4 regions of the Rhizobium sp. 05L419 genome follow, and region 1 is predicted to be linked to each of the others. Evidence: predicted binding sites of a transcription regulator. Region 1 holds the regulator's gene; each other region holds the start of a gene.

The links. The regulator LexA, encoded in region 1, represses DNA repair genes until DNA is damaged. The targets are predictions, from matches to a motif close to TGTTCNNNNTGTGTTCNG.
Region 2: a site for LexA is predicted at 4,530-4,547, ahead of AC1DMK_RS06470 (helicase-related protein). Genes of this name have one in related genera too.
Region 3: a site for LexA is predicted at 2,207-2,224, ahead of dnaE (DNA polymerase III subunit alpha). Genes of this name have one in related genera too.
Region 4: a site for LexA is predicted at 3,380-3,397, ahead of AC1DMK_RS15560 (PA0069 family radical SAM protein). Genes of this name have one in related genera too.

The regions. Positions count from the first base shown of each region.
Region 1 covers NZ_JBFTOF010000001.1:160,659-166,518, reverse strand. The annotation lists gene gltA (citrate synthase) at 1-406, opposite strand, end outside; gene AC1DMK_RS00855 (ComEC/Rec2 family competence protein) at 1,527-1,664, shown strand; gene lexA (transcriptional repressor LexA) at 1,824-2,546, opposite strand; gene AC1DMK_RS00845 (VOC family protein) at 2,749-3,630, shown strand; gene kdsA (3-deoxy-8-phosphooctulonate synthase) at 3,627-4,472, shown strand; gene eno (phosphopyruvate hydratase) at 4,614-5,860, shown strand, end outside.
Region 2 covers NZ_JBFTOF010000004.1:87,215-93,074, forward strand. The annotation lists gene fdxA (ferredoxin FdxA) at 365-703, opposite strand; gene AC1DMK_RS06465 (RNA-binding S4 domain-containing protein) at 897-1,301, opposite strand; gene AC1DMK_RS06470 (helicase-related protein) at 1,305-4,382, opposite strand; gene AC1DMK_RS06475 (DUF3309 family protein) at 5,024-5,179, shown strand; gene AC1DMK_RS06480 (YMGG-like glycine zipper-containing protein) at 5,207-5,467, shown strand; gene efp (elongation factor P) at 5,635-5,860, opposite strand, start outside.
Region 3 covers NZ_JBFTOF010000001.1:362,427-368,286, forward strand. The annotation lists gene dnaE (DNA polymerase III subunit alpha) at 1-1,985, opposite strand, end outside; gene AC1DMK_RS01895 (hypothetical protein) at 2,289-2,867, shown strand; gene AC1DMK_RS01900 (DUF5680 domain-containing protein) at 2,895-3,359, shown strand; gene AC1DMK_RS01905 (ABC transporter ATP-binding protein) at 3,369-4,052, opposite strand; gene AC1DMK_RS01910 (lipoprotein-releasing ABC transporter permease subunit) at 4,067-5,374, opposite strand; gene proS (proline--tRNA ligase) at 5,391-5,860, opposite strand, start outside.
Region 4 covers NZ_JBFTOF010000011.1:759-6,618, reverse strand. The annotation lists gene AC1DMK_RS15585 (tetratricopeptide repeat protein) at 1-806, shown strand, start outside; gene AC1DMK_RS15580 (4-(cytidine 5'-diphospho)-2-C-methyl-D-erythritol kinase) at 813-1,718, shown strand; gene moaB (molybdenum cofactor biosynthesis protein B) at 1,705-2,256, shown strand; gene AC1DMK_RS15570 (hypothetical protein) at 2,305-2,622, opposite strand; gene AC1DMK_RS15565 (glycosyltransferase family protein) at 2,808-3,326, opposite strand; gene AC1DMK_RS15560 (PA0069 family radical SAM protein) at 3,464-4,621, shown strand; gene AC1DMK_RS15555 (ribonuclease HII) at 4,730-5,401, shown strand; gene AC1DMK_RS15550 (phosphotransferase) at 5,409-5,860, opposite strand, start outside.

The DNA of each region.
Region 1 (5,860 bases):
ACATGACAGCCATCGGATGCGCATCGCGGCGGAAGCCGGTGAAGAAGCGCGACATCTGCTCGTGCACCATCGTGTGGTGCGTAACGCGGTAGTCGAAGTCCTTCTTCTGCGCCGCGGTCGGCAGCTCGCCGTAGAGCAGGAGGTAGCAGACTTCAAGGAAGTCGCCATGCTCGGCCAGCTGCTCGATCGGATAACCGCGATGGAGCAGGACGCCCTCGTCGCCATCGATGTAGGTAATTTTCGATTCACAAGACGCGGTCGAGGTGAAACCAGGATCGTACGTGAAGGAAGCCGTGTTTTTGTAGAGGGCGCCGATATCGATGACGTCAGGGCCGATCGTGCCGCTTTTCACGGCGAGGTCGACCGACTTGTCACCAAGTTTCAGTGTTGCGCTTCGATCCGTCATTGTGATCCTCCAAACTGGCGGGTGGCGCCATAAAAGCGCCATAGGGTTAAGCGTCGTCTGCGATAGCTATATGATCGCGCGGTTAATGCCAAGTTCTCTCGACGCCATTTTGTGCATCGCAGTATCAACTTTTAAGCAGCGCAGCGATGCCCGCCGCGCATAGCGGAAGCCGATGATTATCCTTGTCTTTTCCGCGTTCCGATTTCTCTTCGGAATTCAATCGATTATTGTTACCTGAAGCGTCGGAAGCCTGCATTCTGGTTGCGGGTAAGGGTGGCTTGCGGGTGCGGACGCATGCCGGAGTCGAAAACGATCGAAGCGGGGTCGGCAGCGTCGGAGGCGGCGCGCCCGCAAAATTTCTGCGCTCTTCCTGACGAGGACGGCCGTGCCATAAGGATACGGCCCGCGCAGACGCAATCCGCTTCTCGCTGGACGGCAAGAACCGAACGCGCCACTCGCAGATATGACGCCGCCGGGCGCAGCCTCGCGCTGGGCGAGGAACTCGATCACGGACGGTACTCCCCTGATCTCGCCGGTCTTTCTGGGAGCAGGCGCGGTCGCGTGGTTCAAGTTCGATTCCGACGTTGCTTCGACGCGGCTCGCGGCACGGTTCGTCGTTCTGCTCTTGGTCATGCTGGCGGCCGGGATCCGGCGCATGATCGTCCGGCGAGCCGCTCTGGCCGGCTTGCTGTGCGTGATCGTCGCCGGCAGCCCATCTGGAAACCCGGCGCGCGGGAACGGTGATCCTGGATTCCGTCGTGACGACCACGCTGACTGGGCGCGTCGAGCGTCGGGAAGGGAACGACAAGGGCCGATGGCGCTACATCGTGGGCGTGACCGAGACAAATGCTTCGAGGGTGAGGCGTGCGCCGACGCACGTGTCCCTGGTCGCGCACGGCTGCGCGCCGCTGGAAGTCGGTGCCTGGCTTACAAGGCGCGTCCGGCTGATGCCGCCGGCGGGGCCTGCACTTCCAGGCCTGAACGACTTGCCTTCTCCGCCCACTTCGACGGGGAGGGCGTCAATGGTTTCTCTCTACGCAGAATGAGGCAATGGAGTGGCTCTACCGGCTAAGGAGCGGCATCGGCGATCGTATCCGATCAATCCTGCCGGGCGATAGAGGTGTCTTTTGCGGCATCGCTGGTAACAGATGAACGACGCGCCATCTCTCCGGAAACGACCGAGGCGCAACGCCAGTCCGCACTCGCCCATATCGTTGAGATTTCCGGTCTGAACATGGCGCTCTCGGCCGGCATCTGATTTGTCGGGCTGCGGTCGCCGTCCGGGCTCTTCCCAGCCTTCGCGCAGGCCTATCCGGCAAAGTAGATCGCAGCATCAGGTGCGCTTCTGGCGTTGCGGCCTATTGGCTCATTTCGGGCTTTGCCGTCTCCGCCGAGCGCGCTTTCATCATGATGGCAATCAGTGATAGCGGCGGATGAGGCCGACAAGCTTGCCCTGCACCTTGACGCGGTCAGGCCCGAAGATGCGCGTTTCATAGGCGGGGTTCGCGGCTTCGAGCGCGATCGAGGCACCCTTGCGCCGAAAGCGCTTCAGTGTCGCCTCCTCGTCATCGACAAGCGCGACGACGATATCACCCGGATTTGCTGTGCTGCCGTTGCGGATGATGACAGTGTCGCCGTCGAAGATACCGGCATCGATCATGGAGTCGCCCTTGACCTCCAGCGCATAGTGTTCGCCCGAACCAAGCATGTCGGCTGGAACCACGATGTCATGGGTATTGTTCTGGATGGCTGAAATCGGAACACCTGCTGCGATGCGTCCCATGACAGGCACGGAGGCCGAATTGCCGTTATCGGCACTGGGAGCCGGCTTCGGTGCGGCGGGCGCGACCATCTGCGGCTTTCCGAGGCTGCCCTCGATGACGCTCGGCGAGAACCCACGTCGCGGTTGAAGGCTCGGATTGTACGCTTCCGGGAGCTTGATGACTTCGAGTGCGCGGGCTCGATTGGGCAGTCGGCGAATGAACCCCCGCTCTTCGAGCGCCGTAATCAGCCGGTGGATGCCCGATTTCGACGCAAGGTTCAGCGCATCCTTCATTTCATCGAAGGAAGGGGGGACACCGGACTCCTTCATTCGCTCGTGAATGAATAAAAGAAGTTCCTGTTGCTTGCGTGTGAGCATCGAAGTCAACCCCAGAGTCGTGAAACAAAGCCAGAACAGACACTATATGTTCCATATGTGTTCCGCAAGTACCTAAATTTTCGTAAAACTTGGCTCCGATTTGTCGCGTTTTTACACTTCATTCGACGTATGCCGCTGAGGCCTCTTGCATTGTCGTGCAAGCCAGCGCACATCATTCGCGAATTTCGGAAGAGGATTTGCCATGAGTGAAGCCCGTCCGCTGGACCATGTTGTCCTGCCTGTCGCCAATGTCGGCCTGGCGCGCGAACGCCTTGGCAAGCTCGGTTTCACCGTGGCGGCCGATGCGCGCCACCCGTTTGGTACAGAAAACGCCTGCATCTTCTTCGCCGACAAAACATATCTCGAGCCGCTCGCAATCGCGAGTGCGGATGCGTATGAGGCGTCGATCAAGAAGGGCAACGTCTTTACAGCGCGCGATCGCGCCTTCCGCTTCCGGTGCGGCGAGAACGGCCTCTCGGCAGTCGTCCTGGCAACGACGGATGCCGATCGCGACCACGCCCGTTTCCATGCCGACAGGATAAGCGGCGGCGAGATGCTGCAGTTTGAACGTCCGATGAAGATGCCCGATGGATCCGAGACGACCGCGGCTTTTAGGCTCGCCTTCGCCGCGGACCTTCGTGCACCCGATTTCTTTCTCTTCACCTGCCAGCGGATCAATGCACTTCCTCCAGACCGAAAGACGCTGGAAACGCATACCAACGGCGTGACCGGGATCGCCGAGATCGTGCTCGCCGCGCCGGACCCGAAGGCGTTCGGCCTGTTCCTGCGCTTTTCCTCTTCGGCGCCGTTGGTCCGGGACGAAGCGTTTGGCATTAGCCTTGCCACGCCCAATGTTCGCATCAGCATTCTTTCGCCGGATGGACTGAATGCCTATTTCGATCTCGCCGCGCCCGGCACCGATCGCGGCCTGCGCGGCGTTGCCATCGTGTTCAAGGTCGGCGATCTCGCCGTGACAGAAGCGCATTTGGCTGCTAACGGGATCACCTACACGCGCAAGAACAATCGAATTCTGGTAAAGGCAGCGTCCGGGCAGGGCGCGCTCTTTGCCTTCGAGGAGAAGTGATGAGCCAGACAAACTCCGAAGTCGCAGTTGGCGAGGGTGCCGGCGCGGTTGTATTTTCGAATAGCGGCAAACTGTCCCTGATCGCCGGCCCCTGTCAGATGGAGAGCCGCGATCATGCGTTCATGGTCGCCGGCGTACTCAAGGAACTCTGCGACAAGCTCGGCATCGGACTGGTCTACAAGTCCTCCTTCGACAAGGCAAACCGCACCTCGCTTTCAGCACAACGCGGCATCGGCTTGCAGACGGCGCTTGAAGTCTTCGCCGATCTCAAGAAGGAATACGGCTTTCCCGTTCTGACCGACATCCACACGGAAGAGCAGTGCGCCGAAGTGTCGACCGTTGTAGATATTCTGCAGATACCGGCTTTCCTCAGCCGCCAGACGGATCTTTTGGTCGCTGCCGCCAGGACCGGCCGCGCGATCAACGTCAAGAAGGGGCAGTTTCTGGCGCCCTGGGATATGAAGAACGTTCTCAACAAGCTGAATTCGACCGGCAATCCGAACATTCTGCTATGCGAGCGCGGCGCCTCCTTCGGCTACAACACGCTGGTTTCCGATATGCGTTCGCTGCCGATCATGGCGGCCATGGGCGCGCCTGTGGTTTTCGATGCGACCCATTCGGTCCAGCAGCCTGGCGGACAGGGAGGCTCCAGCGGCGGCCAGCGCGAATTCGTCGAAACGCTGGCACGCGCGGCCGTTGCCGTCGGCGTTGCAGGTGTGTTCGTCGAGACGCATGAAGATCCCGACAACGCGCCGTCGGACGGTCCGAACATGGTCTTTCTCAAGGATATGCCGCGCCTTCTCGAAAAGCTGCTGGCCTTCGATGCGATCGCCAAGAACTGACGTTCAAAAGACTGACATGATCGTGTAATAGGGCACGCACGACGATCGTCATTGAGGACGCGCAAACCGCGATTGTAATTTGCGCGTCTTCGACTAAGACGAATTTCAAACGATTTATCCACCCTCGAGCAGGAAGAGCCGATGACCGCAATTACCGATATTATCGCCCGCGAGATTCTCGACAGCCGTGGCAACCCCACCGTCGAAGTCGACGTCTATCTTGAAGATGGCAGCATGGGCCGAGCGGCGGTTCCGTCGGGCGCTTCGACAGGCGCGCACGAAGCCGTCGAAGTTCGCGACGGCGGAAAGCGCTATCTCGGCAAGGGTGTCGAAAAGGCCGTCGAGGCCGTCAACACGGAAATCTTCGACGCAATCGGCGGCATCGATGCCGAAAACCAGATCCAGATCGACAATCTGATGATCGAGCTGGACGGTACGCCGAACAAGTCCCGCCTCGGCGCAAACGCCATCCTCGGCGTTTCGCTCGCCGTCGCAAAGGCTGCAGCCGAAGCCTCCGGCCTGCCGCTCTACCGCTACGTTGGCGGCGCCAGCGCGCACCTGCTGCCGGTCCCGATGATGAACATCATCAACGGCGGCGCGCATGCCGACAACCCGATCGACTTCCAGGAGTTCATGATCCTGCCAGTCGGCGCCGATTCGATCCGCGAAGCGGTCCGCATGGGTTCGGAAGTCTTCCACGTCCTCAAGAAGGAATTGTCGGCGCAGGGCCACAACACCAATGTCGGCGACGAAGGCGGCTTCGCACCGGGCCTGAAGAGCGCGCCTGAGGCGCTCGATTTCATCATGAAGTCGATCGAGAAGGCCGGCTACAAGCCGGGCGACGACATCTCGCTTGGCCTCGACTGCGCATCGACCGAATTCTTCAAGGACGGCAAGTACGTTCTCGAAGGCGAAGGCCGGACGCTTGAGCCGGGCGCCATGGCCGAATACCTGGCAGAACTCGCAGCCAAGTACCCGATCATCTCGATCGAGGATGGCATGGCGGAAGACGACTGGGACGGCTGGAAGGCCCTGACCGATCTGGCCGGCAAGAAGGTTCAACTGGTCGGCGACGATCTTTTCGTCACCAACTCCGCGCGCCTGCGCGACGGCATCCGCATGGGCGTTGCCAACTCGATTCTCGTCAAGGTCAACCAGATCGGCTCGCTGACGGAAACGCTGGACGCCGTCAATACCGCGCACAAGGCAGCCTACACCGCCGTCATGTCGCACCGTTCGGGCGAAACCGAAGACTCGACGATCGCCGATCTCGCGGTTGCCACCAACTGCGGTCAGATCAAGACCGGCTCGCTGTCGCGCTCGGACCGCCTCGCAAAGTACAACCAGCTGATCCGCATCGAAGAGGGGCTCGGCCCGCAGGCTCGCTA
Region 2 (5,860 bases), on a different contig from region 1:
GAGCCGGAGCCGGGTCAGTCAGGCCCGGATGAGACGGTCGGATCCGTCGGGTGACTTTACTTCTGGTCCCACCGGGCAGAAGCAAACAGAACCAGGCACGCGATCTTGGGACCTGACAGCTCAAGGCGTTGATATGTCACGGAAACCGCGTGTGGATTTGTTTGCTTTCGTGGTGGTTTTGGGGCATGCGACATGCCGCAAATGGATCAGTGTTAGAAAATCTACCACAAAAATATGAGGAAATCAATAATTTACTGCGCATGAGTCATGCGGGCAACACATGTCACCCGTTTGACTCGAGCGGCTTTGCGATCGACCAGCCGGGATATGAACCCGGTTCCAGGCCGAGGGTTCACTGCTGCGATCAATCGCCGGCGCCGGCCTTTTCGGAAAAGTACTTTTCGAACTTTCCGGTCTCGCCGTCCATTTCCTTGGCCTCGGTCATCGCGTCCTTCTTGACGGTAATGTTCGGCCAGACGCTGGCATACTCAGCGTTGATCTTCAGCCACTTGTCCAAGCCCGGCTCTGTATCCGGCTTGATTGCCTCGGCCGGACATTCCGGCTCGCAAACGCCGCAATCGATGCATTCATCAGGATGAATGACGAGGAAATTCTCGCCTTCATAGAAGCAGTCCACAGGGCACACTTCGACGCAGTCGGTGTATTTGCAGCGAATGCAGTTGTCGGTCACGACATAGGTCATGAAGAACTCCAGGTATTTCACGCAGGTGGGGCCGGGCAACCCGGAACGTCGCGCCTTTCCCTAGCCGGAGGGTCGCATTGAGAGGCTTGGGAGGCCGTCACGCAATCCGGCAAGTTGTGTGTGAAGTATCGGCTTTGGTGGCGGATTTCAAGAATAAACCGATCGTAAAAACACTTGGTTTGGAGAGACTTTTCTAATCTTCCTCCGACATCAGCCTGTCGATTGCGCGCCGTTCCTTTTTCGTCGGTCGGCCAGTGCCTGCCGAACGGGCAGCCTGGTCGAAAGCCGTGAGGCGTTTTGTCTCATCGGGAGCCGGTGTGAGATCGTCATAGAGGAGCCGTGCCTCCTCGAAAGGTCCGCGTCGCTCTCCACCTGACTTAACGATCAGGACGACATCGCGCCGGTCGAGCGAAAGCTCGACCTTGTCGCCGGGTTTAACCATGTGGCTTGGCTGAGCGACCCGATCACCGTTGATGCGCACATGGCCGGATTGAATGTGGCTTTGTGCGAGCGAGCGCGACTTGACCATGCGCGTGAAGAACAGCCATTTGTCGATACGCTGGCGCGAACCGGTTGATGGCTGTGTCTCCCCGCCCATTGGTTACTTCTTCATCTGCTCCTTCAAGGCAGCGAGCTTGGCGAACGGAGAATCCGGATCGATCGGCTTTTCCTTGCGCGGTGGCTTTGCCTCGAAGCGCAGCGGCTGCGAACCGCCGCGATTGTTGTTGCGGTCGTTCCGGTCCTTGCGATCACCGCGGTCCTGACGGTCGCCGCGCTGTTCGTTGCGGTCGCCGCCGCGTCCCTGATTGGGCTTTGCGCCGTCCTTGCCGCGATGCTGGCGGTTGCCGTCGCGGTTTTCTCCGCCTTCGCCGCCACCCTGGCGACGATGCCCCTGGCCACGGTCCTGGCGCTCCTGGCCCGGACGTTCCTGTCCCTGGGCCTGGCCGCCACGGCGATCGCCTTGACCACGGGGTTGGCGCTGGTTGTCGGTGCGGCCTCCAAGGCGCCACAGCAGAACCGGCTTCGGCTCTTCCGTCTCGGCACCTTCAACGACCTCGTCAGTGGCAACAGTTTCGGATGCCGGTGCTGGCGCTTCCGTCGTTGTCTCTTCCGATGCGCTGTCGGCATCGTCGTGATCAGCCTTCTCGGCGCTTTCGTCGGCTGTCGTTTCGGCAACTGCCGGGGTAGCGGACGCGTTCTGCGCGGAGAGATAGGCTGTAGCCTCTTCAGCCTTCACGGCATCGGCGCGATAGCCGAGGCCCTTGAGGATTTCTTCCATGTCCTCAAGCGTCGCGCCGAGAATCGAAAGCATGGCGGTCGTCGTCGTGAAACGGCGGCCGTCATAGGCGCCTTCGGGACGATTCGGTTGACCGGGCTTCCATTGCAGGAGCGGCCGGATGATGTCGGCGAGGCGCTCCAGAATGTCGATGCGAACGGCCCGTTTCCCGAGGAACCGGAAACCTGCAAGCTTGTAGAACATCCGTTCGAAGCCGGGATCGGTGACGACGGAGGTCCGGCCGGCGGCCAACACTGGAATGAGATCGCCATAGCCGGTCTTTTCCAGACCGTCGTTTTTCAGAGCCCAGAGCAGCGTGATGAGTTCAGCCGGCGCCGGCTTCAGAAGGGCCGGAACGAAGATGTGATAGGCGCCGAACCGAACGCCGTAGCGGCGCATCGATGCACGGGCATCCTGATCGAGAGACTTGACCTCTTCTGTCACGTCGCGGCGGAAGAGCACGCCCAGGTTCTCCACCAGCTGGAACGCGAGACCCTTTGCAAGGCCCTGCAGGTCCTCGGCGCGAGACAGATCGTCAAGCGGTTTGAGGACCGTGCTTATGTGGTGGTTCACAAAGCGCTCGACACGCGCCGACACATGGTCGCGCGCATTGCCCGTCAGCTGCTCGTCGGCGAGCAGGATGACGCGCGGGCGCATAATGTGATCGCTACCCGTCAGTCGCGCAACCGGATCGCCCAGCCAGCGGATCAAACCGTCCGCGCTGATGGCCAGATCGGCATTGCCGGCCGCGTGAATACGCGCTGCGCGCGCCTCGAATTCAAGAGCAAGCGCCTTTTGCGAAGCAGTTTGAACCGCCTTGGCGTCCGGCCCGTCCGCTCCCGATACAGGCGTGAACCGGAATCCGGACAACTGCCCTACATGATGTCCTTCAACGAAGACATCGCCATTTACACTGATTTCAGCTTCCAGCATCGCATTCTCTCTCAGGCGCTTCATGAGCACAGATGTCCTGCGATCAACAAAGCGTTTCGTCAACCTTTCATGTAACGCATCGGACAATCGATCCTCGATATCCCGCGTCTTTTCCTGCCAGTGTGTCGGATCGGCAAGCCAATTGGGCCGATTCGATACATAGGTCCACGTCCTTATCTGCGCGATTCGCGCCGAAAGCGTGTCAATTTCACCGTCCGTTCGATCCGCGCGGTGTACCTGCTCGGCAAGGAAGTCCTCATTCACCGTGCCATAGCGCACGAGATCGGAAAAGAGGGTGGAGATAAGATCGGCATGTTGTGCCGGTGTAATACGTCGGTAATCCGGCAGCGCGCAGGCTTCCCACAGCTTTTCTACCCGCGCCGGCGTATTGGCAAGATCAATGATTTCGGGATAGCGCGACAGCTGTTCCAGCGCCTGTTGATCAACAGCCGGCAAAGCGCGTGTCAGTCCGGAAACGCGCGGACTGGTCTCAAGACTCGCCCGCAAAGTCTGGATGGACTTGAAATCGAGGTTCTTGGTCCGCCACTGCAGCACCTTGACGTTGTCGAACTGATGGCCCTCGATGCGCTGGACGAGCTCTTCGTCGAAGGGTTCGACCTGGCCGGTCACGCCGAATGTGCCATCGCGAAGATGACGCCCGGCGCGCCCGGCGATCTGGCCCAGCTCGGCGGGATTGAGATTGCGGAATTGATAGCCGTCGAACTTTCGATCCTGCGCAAAGGCGACGTGATCGACATCGAGATTGAGGCCCATGCCGATCGCATCGGTCGCCACAAGATACTCGACGTCGCCGGCCTGATAGAGCGCGACCTGGGCGTTGCGCGTTCGAGGACTGAGCGCGCCGAGAACGACCGCCGCGCCGCCGCGCTGGCGGCGGATCAACTCGGCGATGGCATAGACCTCGTCGGCGGAGAACGCGACGATGGCGGTGCGCTGCGGCAGGCGGGTGATCTTCTTCTGGCCGGCGTAAAATAGGTGGGAAAGCCGGGGCCGTTCGACGATGGTCACGCCCGGCAGGAGGTGCTGGAGGATGGGGCGCATGGTACCAGCGCCCAGCAAAAGGGTTTCGTCGCGGCCGCGCAGGTGGAGGATGCGGTCGGTGAAAATGTGACCACGCTCCAGATCGCCTGCCAGTTGGACCTCGTCGATGGCGACGAAGGCGGCCTTCGTCTCGCGCGGCATCGCTTCAACGGTGCAGACCGAAAACCGCGCATTGGGAGGCGATATCTTCTCCTCGCCCGTAACCAGAGCGACGTTGTGCACGCCGACCTTCTCGACGACACGCGTGTAGACCTCGCGCGCGAGAAGGCGCAATGGCAGGCCGATCACGCCGGTGCCGTGGGCGACCATGCGTTCGATGGCATAATGCGTCTTGCCGGTATTGGTCGGACCGAGCACCGCGGTMACGCCGCGCCCGCTCTGTATCATGGGCTGCGATGTCAGTGTCATTGTCCTGCTGATGAGGCGGGGGACCTCGGGATAAACTCAGCTCCTCACTGAAGCAGACAACACATGGACAGCCGCTCGGCCAAACGCAAGGGCTGACTTGTGGATTTCTGCTGCGCGAATAGCTTGCAGAATACCCGTTTGGCGATTCAGAACAGTGCGAGAACGAATCAGAGACGAATCGCTCACTCCCGCTGATTCAGTGTTTGTTCACGGCTAACTATTGATTTTGAATCACTTTTTCGCACTAGATGCTGAATCTGGAGATTCACGCTTGGCGTGTGGCCGCCGCCAATTCCTGCCGGGGCCGGCAGTTTATGTCTTATCGCGGTTCGGTCGTCGGACGAACGCGTATGGCTACTCCGTTCAAGTGTCGATCAAAGGCGGAACAAACAGAAGACGAATCGGCGACTGCCTTGATTTCAGGGTTTGTTCACGGCAACATGTTGTAGGAGAATGACTTTTTAACCATAGAGCAGGATGGCCGAAAGGGACGCAGGAGCCTGTTTACGGTGGCGCTGGAATTCTGACCGTGGGTCTGCGAGTTCGAATTAATGGAGCGGATGGAAAATTCGAGCGGAACAAAAATCTGATGGGCGTGTTTCTTGCTCATTCAAACTCGCATTGCGCTGAGGTCACCGGATATGCTTGGAACGATACTGCTTATTATCCTTATTCTGCTTTTGCTCGGGGCCCTACCAAATTGGGGTTATAGCCGCGGGTGGGGCTATGGACCTTCTGGCGGTTTGGGGCTAGTGCTCGTCATTATTATTATTCTTGTACTGATGGGGCGGATCTAAGCGCCCGAAAAACCTGGGAGAAATGTCATGATGAAGAAAATTGTTCTCATTGGTGCCCTGGTCGGTGCACTCGCATCCTGCACGGCGACGGAACAGGGTACTGCGATTGGCGCAGGCAGCGGCGCTATCATCGGCGGGGCAGTCAGCCACAGCTGGGGTGGTGCGGCAATCGGCGCTGTAGCCGGTGGTCTCGCTGGCGCTCTTATCGGGCAGTCGGTCGAACGCCGCGGTTACTGCGTCTACCGCGACCGGTACGGTCGCCGCTACGAAGCGCGTTGCCCGCGCTAAGATTGCGTGGGTAGTCGGCGAAAATAAGCCGGGTACTGTCTTCCTATGTCAAAGCGAAAGGCGTCGGTTACCCGGCGCCTTTTTGCATGGCCGCTTGCTGGATCCGGGCAAACAAAAAGGCCGCATCGAGAGCGATACGGCCTTCGAGATGACGAACTTCCTGAAGATCAGTCTTTTGCACGCTCGACGTAGGAATTGTCTTCCGTGGCGATGACGACGCGCGTACCGGCGTTGATGTGTGGCGGCACCAGGGTGCGTACGCCGTTCGACAGCATTGCAGGCTTGTAGGAGGACGATGCTGTCTGACCCTTGACGACCGGTTCGGTCTCGGAAATCTCGAGCGTCACGTGGCGTGGCAGTTCGAGAGCCAGCGCGATCCCTTCGTGCATCGAC
Region 3 (5,860 bases), 200 kb from region 1:
GGGCGGTAGAGAGCCACCAGCGCGATGATATCCTCGATGCAGTCGGGCTTCATGCCGATCAACGCCTTGCGCATGCCGGCACTTTCAACCTGGAACACGCCGACCGTTTCGCCTCGCGACAGCATCTCATAGGTCTTCTTGTCGTCGAGCGGGATCGCGGCAAGGTCGACACTTGTGCCGCGTTTGGCGACGAAATCGACAGCAACCTTCAAAACGGTCAGTGTCTTCAGCCCGAGGAAGTCGAACTTCACGAGGCCGGCCTGCTCCACCCATTTCATGTTGAACTGCGTAACCGGCATGTCGGATCGCGGATCGCGGTACATCGGCACGAGTTTCGACAGCGGCCGGTCGCCGATGACGATGCCGGCGGCATGGGTCGAGGCGTGGCGATAGAGCCCCTCGATCTTCTGGGCGATGTCGAGGAGGCGCGCGACGACAGGCTCCTTCGCGGCCTCTTCTTGCAGCTTCGGCTCTTCCTCGATTGCCTTCGAGAGCGGCGTCGGATTGGCGGGATTATTGGGCACGAGCTTGCAGATCTTGTCGACCTGCCCGTAGGGCATTTCCAGCACGCGGCCGACGTCGCGCAACGCCGCTCGGGCCTGCAGCGAACCGAAGGTGATGATCTGAGCCACCTGCTCGCGGCCGTACTTCTGCTGCACGTAGCGGATCACCTCTTCGCGGCGATCCTGGCAGAAGTCGATATCGAAGTCCGGCATCGAAACGCGTTCCGGATTGAGGAAGCGCTCGAAGAGAAGGGAGAAACGCAGCGGATCGACGTCGGTGATCGTCAACGCATAGGCGACAAGCGACCCTGCACCCGAACCACGGCCAGGACCGACGGGGATGTCATGTTGCTTTGCCCACTTGATGAAGTCCGCAACGATCAGGAAGTAGCCGGGGAACTTCATGCGCTCGATGACGCTCAGCTCGAACTCGAGGCGTTCGCGGTAGTCCTTCTCTTCGTACCCGGCTGACATACCGAGCGTTCCAAGGCGCTTGTCCAGCCCCTCGACCGCCTGCCGGCGAAGCTCAAGCGCTTCCTCGCGCTCTGCCTCTTCCGGATCGGCAGTCGCACCGGTAAAGCGCGGCAGGATCGGTTTGCGGGTTTTCAGGACGAAGGAGCATCGACGCGCGATCTCGAGCGTGTTTTCCAGAGCCTCGGGCAAATCGGCAAACAGCTTCACCATCTCGGCGCGGCTTTTCAGATAGTGGTCTGGCGTCAGGCGAAAGCGGCTGTCGTCGGACACGATCGCATTGTGAGCCACGGCCATCAGCGCGTCATGCGCGTCGTAGTCCTCACGCGTCGGAAAAAAAGCCTCGTTGGTCGCGACCAGCGGCAGGTCGTGCGCGTAGGCGAGTCCGATCACCCTCTGTTCATGACGCTTGTCATAGGTGCCGTGACGCTGGAGTTCGATATAGAGCCTGTCGCCGAAGTGTCGCTTCAATGACAGCAACCGTGCCTCGGCCTGCGCGATATGGCCGTCCTTCAACGCCATGTCGATCGGCCCGGTCGATGCGCCTGTCAGCGCAATCAGTCCTTCGGTTCCGATCTCGTCCAGCCAGGAGGAGCGGATGTGAACCGATTGCCCGCCGCCCTCGCCGCCGAGATAGGCACGGCTGATCAGATCCACGAGCCGCTCGTATCCGTCGTCTGTCGCCGACAGCAGCACGATCGACGGCAGTTTCACGAGTGCCTGCTGGCCGCCGCGCCGATCCGTCTCGAGGCCGTCTTCCATATCGATGGAGACCTGACAGCCGATGATCGGCTGCAGGCCGTCATCCATCGCCTTCTGTGCAAACTCGAGGGCGACGAACAGGTTGTTGGTGTCGGTGATGGCAATCGCCGGCTGGCTGTCGGCTGATGCCTTGTAGAGGATCTTCTTCAGTGGCAGCGCGCCCTCAAGAAGCGAATAGGCCGAATGGACACGCAGGTGAACGAACCCCGGCGTTCCGCCGATGAAACCGTCCTGCTCCGTACCCGCCATAACATGCCCTTCCAATCGACCAGATGAATCGGGGCATTGTCGGCCTTGTCAGCGTTGGTGTCCAGACGCAGTCCTGCGGTAGGACCGCATGGCAGCCATGCGGTCCCCTGAATTCTACATTGCCATGCAGATCAGCGAGAAGCTGGCAACGAACATTGCGATGGAGGTGAATGCTGCGATATCACGGATCATATCAGTCATTTGGCTCTCCTGTGCTCTTATGTTTATAATTTGTTCTGCTATTGTTCTATTGTCAACAGGAATCTTTTCCGCTCTTCTGTTCGGGATCGAACGGAGAGAAGCATGTTTAAATTTGTCCTAACTGCACTGTGCGTTGCTGCCGGCTCTGCCGCGGCCGAACAGATCGATCCGGCGAAAATCATCGGCGGAGCGACTGGCGATTGGAATCACGATGGCGAGGCAGACCTCGCGCTCCTGGTAGCATCGCCGGCGCAAGGCGACGATATCGGCATTTATATCTACCTGAGGGACAAGGATCACGCGCTGTTGACACTGGCAACACAGGCGCCCGGGAAGGTCTGGGGCAATGGAAGCCTGGACGGCATGTTCGGCCAGGACCCATCGATCGAGGCTTTGTCGAGCGGATCGATAGCCGTGCATTCGCAGAATTCCGGGATCGGCCGCGATCGCTGGGAACAGGCATTGACCCTCGCCTACCGTAACGAGCAGTTCGTCGTCGCAGGATACACGTTCAGTCACTACGACACGCTGGACACCAACAATACTGGCGCCTGCGACTACAACGTGCTGACGGGCAAGGTCACCCGGGATGGCAAGGCTTCGAAGGTCGATGCCAAGACGATCCCGGTCGCGGATTGGGACGACGACGTCGGGCAGAAAGCCTGCGGCAGCACCGATTGATTTGAACGGCACCCCCGAGGAGGGTTCATGAATCTCACAGAGCTCAATGCGTTCATCGTTGAAGCAAAGTCGCAGACCTACGTGGCAGGCGGCGTCAGACAAGCGTCCAGCCGCAGCGGTTCCCACGACATCGGCTTTGAGCGCGGTCCCTGGCGTTATCTCGACAGCTATTTCGGCGGAACTGACTTTGCCGGGCAAGAGGTCGCGTGGCTGAAGGGAGAGCCGGTTTGGGCAATGAACTATTTCGGCCGGATCGTCCAGCCGGACCTGATGGATTCAACCGCCGCAGGCACCGTGATCACGGCGGCGTTGTCGCGAATGTACGCAGAACATCGCCGCTTCCTGGGCGGCATGGAATTCAGCCATCCGCTCGGGCGTTATGTCGATCGCAGCGACGGCGACTGCGCGCATTTCCGCGGCCACGAGTTTATCGAGGTCGACGGGCGAAAGGCGTACGAACTCGATTATCGCGGTGGTCTAATCATCCCCTGAGTGGCATCGTCAGAAATCTACGACCTTGCCGTCGGCTATCGTCACACGACGATCCATGCGGCGGGCCAATTCATGATTGTGCGTCGCGATCAGTGCCGCAAGACCCGACTGGCGTACCAGCGCTTCCAGCGCTTCGAAGACGTAGCTTGCCGTTTCCGGATCGAGGTTGCCTGTCGGCTCATCGGCGAGCAGCAGGCTGGGCGCATTTGCGACGGCGCGGGCAATCGCCACGCGCTGCTGCTCGCCACCGGAAAGCTCACCGGGACGATGCGCACCGCGATGGCCGATCCGCATATAGTCTAGCAGTTGAGCGGCCCGTTCTTTTGCCTCGCCGCGCGGCAACCCAGCGATCATCTGCGGCATCATGATGTTCTCAATCGCTGAAAACTCCGGCAGCAGATGATGGAACTGGTAGACGAAACCGATTTCCCCGCGGCGGATCGCCGTGCGTTTGTCGTCGGACAGACCGTTGCACGGGTGACCGTTGATGCTGACCTCTCCCGCGTCGGGATGCTCCAGCAGGCCGGCAAGATGCAGCAGCGTCGACTTTCCCGTCCCGGAGGGAGCGACGAGCGCGACGATCTCACCACTGTTGAGCGTGAAATCGGCCCCCTTGAGGATCGAGAGCACAGTCTCTCCCTGGCCGTACTGGCGCTCAACGCCGGAAAGCTTGAGAACGGTATTCCGCTTCATGAAATGAGCATTCCTTATTCGTAGCGCAGGGCCTGGACGGGATCGAGCTTGGAGGCGCGCCATGCCGGGAAGATCGTTGCGATGAAGGAGAGCGTCAGCGCCATGACCACAACCGAGATCGTTTCGCCGAGATTCATTTCAGCGGGCAACTGGCTGAGGAAATAGAGCTGCGGATCGAAAAGAACGGTTCCCGAGATCCAGGAGAAGAACCCGCGGATCTTTTCGATGTTGACGCAGACGACGACGCCAAGCAGCACGCCTGCCAGCGTCCCGACGATGCCGATCGCCGCGCCGGTCATGAAAAAGATACGCATGATGGCCCCGGAGCTAGCACCCATGGTGCGCAGGATGGCAATATCGCTGCCCTTGTCCTTTACCAGCATGATGAGACCGGAAATGATGTTCAGCGCAGCCACGAGGACGATCAGCGTCAGGATCATGAACATGACGTTGCGCTCGACCTGAAGCGCGGAGAAGAAGGTCTGGTTGCGCTGGCGCCAATCTGTGACAGCGATCTGCCGTCCGGCCGCCGCTTCGACCTTTGGGCGCAGAGCATCAATGTCATCTGGATTGTCTACAAAGAGCTCGATGGATTGCACCAGCCCTTCGGCATTGAAATAGAGCTGGGCTTCCTCGAGCGGCATATAGATGATGGTCGCATCATATTCCGACATGCCGATCTCGAATATACCCGAGACCTTGTAGGATTTGACGCGTGGGTTGATGCCCATCGGCGTCACGTCACCTTCCGGTGATATCAATGTGATATTATCACCCGCCTGCAGCCCCAGTTGGTCGGCCATGCGCGAGCCAATAAGAACGCCCTGCCCGGCCGCGAAGCCAACAAGATCGCCCGACTTGATATTGTCGGAGACCGTTTTCACCTTCGAGAGGTCTTCCGCACGAATACCGCGCACCAGCGCGCCCGTGCCAGCCCCACCTGCCCCCGATGCGAGCGTCTGGCCCTCGACAAGCGGCAGCGCCAGCTTGATGCCGGGGACCGCGGCGAACCGGTCGGTCAGGGCAGCATAGTCTGTGAACGGCCCATCCACCGGCTGCACGATCATGTGACCGTTGATGCCCAGAATACGGGAAATCAATTCCGTTCGAAAGCCATTCATGACGGCCATGACGATGATCAGGGTGGCAACGCCAAGCATGATCCCGATAAAGGAAAAGCCGGCGATGACCGAAATGAACGCTTCCTTGCGGCGCGCGCGCAGATAGCGCCAGGCCACAAGTCGTTCGAAGGCGGAAAATGGCCGGCTGGCCGGAGCCGAGCCGGATTCAGAACCCCGCCGGCTCACCGCTGCGTCTGCCATTTTGCCTCCCGCTTCCTTAGCCTAAGAGCTTGTTGATCGCCGCGTCGATGGTCATCGTTTCGCGGGCGCCGGTCTTGCGGTCTTTGACTTCTACTTCGCCGTTCGCGACCGCACGCGGACCGGCAATGATCTGGAGCGGAACGCCGATCAGATCGGCGGTCGCGAATTTGGTTCCGGCGCGATCATCCGTGTCGTCGTAGAGAACGTCCTTACCGGCCTTCGAAAGCACGGCGTAGATCTTCTCGCAGGCAGCGTCGCAGGCAGCATCGCCCGCCTTCATATTGATCACGACCGCATCGAACGGCGCCACCGCCGCGGGCCAGATGATTCCGTTCTCGTCATGCGAGGCTTCGATGATGGCGGGAACAAGGCGTGTCGGGCCGATACCGTAGGAACCCATGTGAACGGCGTGTTCCTTGCCGTCCGGCCCCTGCACTTTCGCACCCATCGGCTCGGAGTATTTCGTGCCGAAGTAGAAGATGTGGC
Region 4 (5,860 bases), on a different contig from region 1:
CCATCGCCATCTACAAGCAGGTTCCGGACAATTCGCCGATGAGCCGCATCTCCGAGCTGCAGCTCGGTCTGGCGCTGGCCGAGGGCGGCAAGGTAGAGGAAGCCCGCAAGCACCTGCAGGGCCTGATTGCCTCCGACCCCAAGGATATCCGCAGCTATCTCGCCTATGGCAGCGTCCTGTCCGACGCCAAGGACTATGCGGCGATGGCCGAGAACTACGACAAGGCCGTCGAGATCATCGGACCGTTGCCGGGCAAGAACACCTGGACGGTCTTCTTCCAGCGCGGCATTGCCTACGAGCGCCTGAAGCAGTGGGACAAGGCCGAGCCGAGCTTCCGCAAGGCACTGGAGCTCAACCCCAACCAGCCGCAGGTGCTGAACTATCTCGGCTACTCCTGGATCGACATGAACCGGAACCTCGACGAGGGGCTGGCCATGATCAAGAAGGCTGTCGATCTGCGCCCCGACGACGGCTACATCATCGATTCTCTCGGCTGGGCCTACTTCCGCCTCAACAAGTTCGACGATGCCGTGGACGAGCTCGAAAGGGCCGCCCAAATTAAGGCTGGCGACGCAACGATCAACGACCACCTGGGCGACGCCTATTGGCGCGTCGGGCGCAAGCTGGAAGCCGTCTACCAATGGAACCGGGCGCTGGCCTCGGAGCCGGAAGCAGCCGAGATTCCCAAGATCAAGGAAAAAATCGCTAACGGCTTGCCCGTGAAGGGCGAGAATTCCAAGGCCGCGGACAAGAAGCAGCCGGATCCAGCCCCTGTCGATCCGAAGCCTGCGGACAAGAAGTCCTGATAACCGATGCCTGAGAAGGGCATCGGCGGCGACCCGATCATCCACGAGGACGCGTTTGCAAAAATCAATCTGGCCCTCCATGTGACGGGCCAGAGAAGCGACGGCTATCATCTGCTTGAGATGCTAGTGACCTTCACCCGGCGCGGCGACAGGCTGGAACTTGCGCCGGCGCCGTCCGACGAGTTCGTCATGACCGGGCGCTTCAGCGATACGCTGAAACAGGACGGCGGCACCAATCTGGTGCTGAGGGCGCGCGATGCGCTGCGCGACGCCGTGCTTCGAGCGGGCGGAACCGCCGGCCCAGTCCGCATTCATCTGCAAAAGAACCTGCCTGTCGCCTCCGGCATTGGCGGCGGTTCGGCGGATGCAGCCGCGGCTCTGCGCGGGCTCATGCGGCTGTGGCGAACCTCTCTGCCACCTGAGACCGTCGACGAGATTGCCGTTCGCCTCGGCGCCGATGTCCCGATGTGCCTGGAGAGCAAGCCGCTGATCGCGCGCGGCATAGGCGAACGGATCGAGGCGGTCGGCGACATGCCGGCGTTTGCAATGGTGCTCGCCAACCCGCTGAAGGGCATGTCGACGCCCGAGGTTTTCCGAAGACTTGCGACCAAGAACAACGCGCCGCTTGAAACGGGGACAGCGCCATCCTGGCTCGACGCGTTGAATGGCATGCGCAACGACCTCGAGCCGCCTGCCCGTGCCCTGCTGCCGGAGATCGGCGAAATCTCGGGGATGTTGAAGGAGCATGGCGCCGCATTCGTGCGGATGTCAGGTTCCGGCGCAACGTGCTTCGGCATATTCGAGACGGTGGCTGCCGCGGAGGACGCGGCGCGCGCGCTTCACAGCGAGCGTCCCGACTGGTACTTCGAAGCGACGGAAACGCTGGCGGGAGACGGCCATGGCAGGACTTGACGAAAACCGCTCCTTCATTCCGGTCGGCATTGCCGTCCTCACCGTCTCGGACACGCGGACGACCGCCGACGATCGCTCCGGCGACACTCTGGCGGCGAGGATCGTGGATGCCGGCCACAGGTTGATCGAACGCGCCATCGTGCCCGACGAGAAGCAGGCGATCGCCGTGCAGGTCAAGGCCTGGACCATCCGCGATGACATCGACGTGGTGATCACGACCGGCGGAACCGGCTTCACCGGCCGCGATGTCACCCCCGAAGCCCTGGAGCCGCTTTTCGAGAAAAAGATGGACGGGTTCTCGCAGGTCTTCCACCGAATTTCCTACGACAAGATCGGCACGTCGACCATCCAGTCGCGGGCGACAGCCGGCGTTGTCGACGCCACCTTCATCTTCGCGTTGCCGGGCTCACCCGGCGCCTGCAAGGATGCCTGGGACGGCATTCTGAAAGCGCAGCTCGACTACCGCCACATGCCCTGCAATTTTGTGGAGATCATGCCGCGCCTTGACGAGCATCTGAAGCGCGGCGCAGGCAAATGACACGCTAGGCGATGCCTGCCCTCGGCGACCGCATGCAGCATTCGCGATCTATGTTCCTATGCCCGGCAGGACAGGCATGGTATCCCAGCTATCCCCCGACAGCAGAATGCAGCTCACGCCGCGAACATCCGTGATGAGCAATGTCCATGTACCGCTTTGCGCGGCGTAGACCTCGAGCATGGCGTTCTCGTTGATCAGTCCCACGGCCGTCAGCTTCTCAGCAAAGTTCGTGTCCAGGAAATGAACGACCTCGGATCGGCCTGCGCAACTGCGCATCATCTGCGATGCTGCCGAATGCGGATGCGCGATCATCGATGCCGCCAATACGACGGCCGATAGCAGGCCGCGGATCATATTGCGTTTCATGACGCACCTCCTTTTGCCGGAAACCGGCAGAAGAGGGAACTTCCGCTGACCTGTTCTGCCGTCTGCCGGCATTCCATGGTCGACCGTCGCGAAGCGAGGCGCTCGGGCGGCGCCATGCGCAAATTATAGCGCAAAATCGAATCGAGCGCCATTATTTGCGCGACAAGCGACCGGAGCGCCGGCTGCTATCGCGCCGAGCGCGCGACCCAGGAGGGAATTAGTTCGCTCGAGAGCCTGCGCAGCTTCTGGCCCTTGGCGAATTCCGACAGGCGCATGCCGCTCCGCGCGGCCGCCAGTGCGTGGTTTTTCGGCAAAAGCAGACCCAGTTCCAACGGCGGCTTCGAGCGTCCAAACCTCTTGTAGAACGGCAGGCGGTAGCCGCGCGAGGCAGTGAAGCGCGCCGGCAGCTTGTTGAGCGAGACGTATTCGGCAATCTCGTCGATCCACCCCGTCTGCGGCCTCGCGCCGGGTTCCACGAAGAGCAGCCACTCGCCCCGCGCCGACCGCAGTATGTCCTTGATGTCCCATTGAGAATGGAAGCGGCAACCCGCCGCATCGGCAACCTTCGACGAACCGTCGCGCGAGCCGTGGTCCAACACCACAACGTCGCTGACAAGCCCTTCAACCGCGCCTGCAACCAACACCGATAAAGTCTGCGCCAGTTCAGGTTCCTGATCCTGGCATTCGAGCACTACTGTCAACATTGCCTATTTATAGAGCGTCGCACAAAACTTTGCCAGCGCCACTTTCCCAATTTTGTTCTTGCATTGTTCTCATTTTGCCGATAGGAATTTAATCATCAAACAGATGGAAGCAAAGCCATCCGTCGACGGAGAATCCGATGAACGAACAGTCCCTTGCAGGGCAGGCCGCATTTACGCCTGCCAATACGGCAGATATTGCCGACGCAATGATCGTTTCTTCCGGCCTGCGGATCGAGATCGACCGCCGCCGCGGCCGCGCGGCCGGCCTTAACCCAAGCGGGCGCTTTGAACCCCTGCGGCGCGAGGCCATGGATGACGGCTGGCAGACGTTGGAAGAGTTGCCGCCGTTCAAGACCGAGGTGCAGATCGAGAAGCCGCGCACGGCCATCACGCGCAATGAATCGCCTGACATTCCTTTCGATCGCTCGATCAATCCCTATCGCGGTTGCGAACATGGATGCATCTACTGCTTTGCGCGGCCGACTCACGCATATATGGGGCTTTCTGCGGGCCTTGACTTCGAGGCGAAGCTTTTTGCCAAGCCGGATACTGCCAAGCTGCTGGAGCGCGAACTGGCAAAAACCGGCTACAGGCCGCGCGTGATCGCGATCGGCACCAACACCGACCCCTATCAGCCGATCGAGAAGGAATGGCGTATCATGCGTCAGATCCTCGAAGTTCTCGAGAAGGCGAACCACCCTGTTTCCATCGTCACCAAGTCGGCGATGATCCTGCGGGATATCGACATTCTCAATCGGATGGCCGCAAAAAACCTGGTGCGCGTCTCGCTGTCGGTGACGACGCTCGACCGCAAGCTGGCGCGCACGATGGAGCCCAGGGCTTCGACGCCGGCGCGACGGCTGGAGGCGATCCGGGCGTTGAGCGAGGCAGGCATTCCGACATCGGTGATCGCTGCGCCGATGATTCCGGCCCTCAACGATCACGAGCTGGAGCGCATCCTGGATTCAGCGAAGGCAGCCGGGGCGCAGGAGGCTGGCTATGTCATTCTGCGCCTGCCACTGGAGGTTTCGCCGCTCTTTCGGGACTGGCTGCTGCAGAATTACCCCGACCGCTATCGCCATGTGATGGCCCTCGTGCGCTCGATGCGGGGCGGCAAGGATTACGACGCCGATTTCGGCAAGCGGATGAAGGGAGCCGGACCCTATGCCTGGCAGATCGCCCGCCGTTTCGAAATGGCGACAAAGCGTCTGGGCATGACCCGTCGCAGCATGCCGTTACGTGACGACCTGTTCGTTCCGCCGGATGGCAGCGGCGTGCAGTTGTCGCTGCTTTGATATTCAGCTTGCGGATGGCTGCCCTGCCCGTCCGCACTCAAGTCCTCGGCCCGCCGCCCTGATCCGGGGACTTGCAGGAAATCGGGTTGGCGTGCGAAGTTCAGCCGCATGAAACGTCGCACGCCACCCGATTCTCCTATGCTTTTCGAAGATGTCCCGCTCGTGCCCGATTTCCGGCTGGAGCTGAAGGCACGAAAGGCCGGCCATTGGCCGGTTGCTGGTGCCGATGAAGCCGGGCGCGGGCCGCTGGCCGGGCCGGTGGTCGCCGCGGCGGTCATTCTCGACCCCAGGCGTATTCCGGAAGGATTGAATGATTCCAAGCAGCTCTCGGCCCTGAAACGGGAGGAGTTGTTCGATCAGATCCTGGCGACGGCAACCGTCGCCATCGCATCGTCGAGTTCAAGGCGCATCGATGAAACGGATATCCGCAAGGCGAGCCTCGATGCCATGCGACGTGCCATTTGCAGCCTGGCCATCCTGCCGAGTTACGTGCTGACGGATGGCCTCGATGTTCCGCCGGGGCTCCACTGCCCCGGTCAGGCCGTCGTCAAGGGCGATGCGCGTTCGGTTTCGATCGCAGCCGCGTCCATCATCGCCAAGGTCACGCGCGACCGCATGATGGCACGTGCCGACCGGATCTTTCCCCTCTACGGCTTTGCCGCCCATGCCGGATACGGAACCACACAGCATCGCGCCGGCATCGAGACGCATGGCCCGTGCTCATTGCACCGGATGACATTTCGCCCGTTGAAACTGGCCGGGATCGTGGAGGGCGAGTGAGCGATCGTCAGGCCGGCATCATGCCGGCTGCGATGCGCTGGCGGTGCAAGCTGATATAGTCGATATCCGCGCGGTAGACGCGATCATGTCCCTCGGCGAGATCGACCCGGTATTTCTCGGAGCCGTTCGCCGCCTGCTCCTGCATGAACACGACGAGCCGCTCAAGTCGTGCGACGATCGTCGCGACAACGCCAGCCCGTAACCGCTCGTCCAACCCATATTCATCCAGGAACAACCGGGCACGTTCAACCTGGCGGTCTATGCCGGCCAGCGGGGACCCTGCGCCAGCAGAGAGAGGCGCCCAGCGATAGACGGCATAGGCCAGATCCCATATGCGCGGCCCGGGGTGGGCAGTCTCGAAGTCAATGATTCCGCTGACCTCGCCATCGCGCAGAACGACGTTATGGGGCGCGAAATCGCCATGGCAGATGGTCTCGAACGGCGCTCTCGGCGACAACT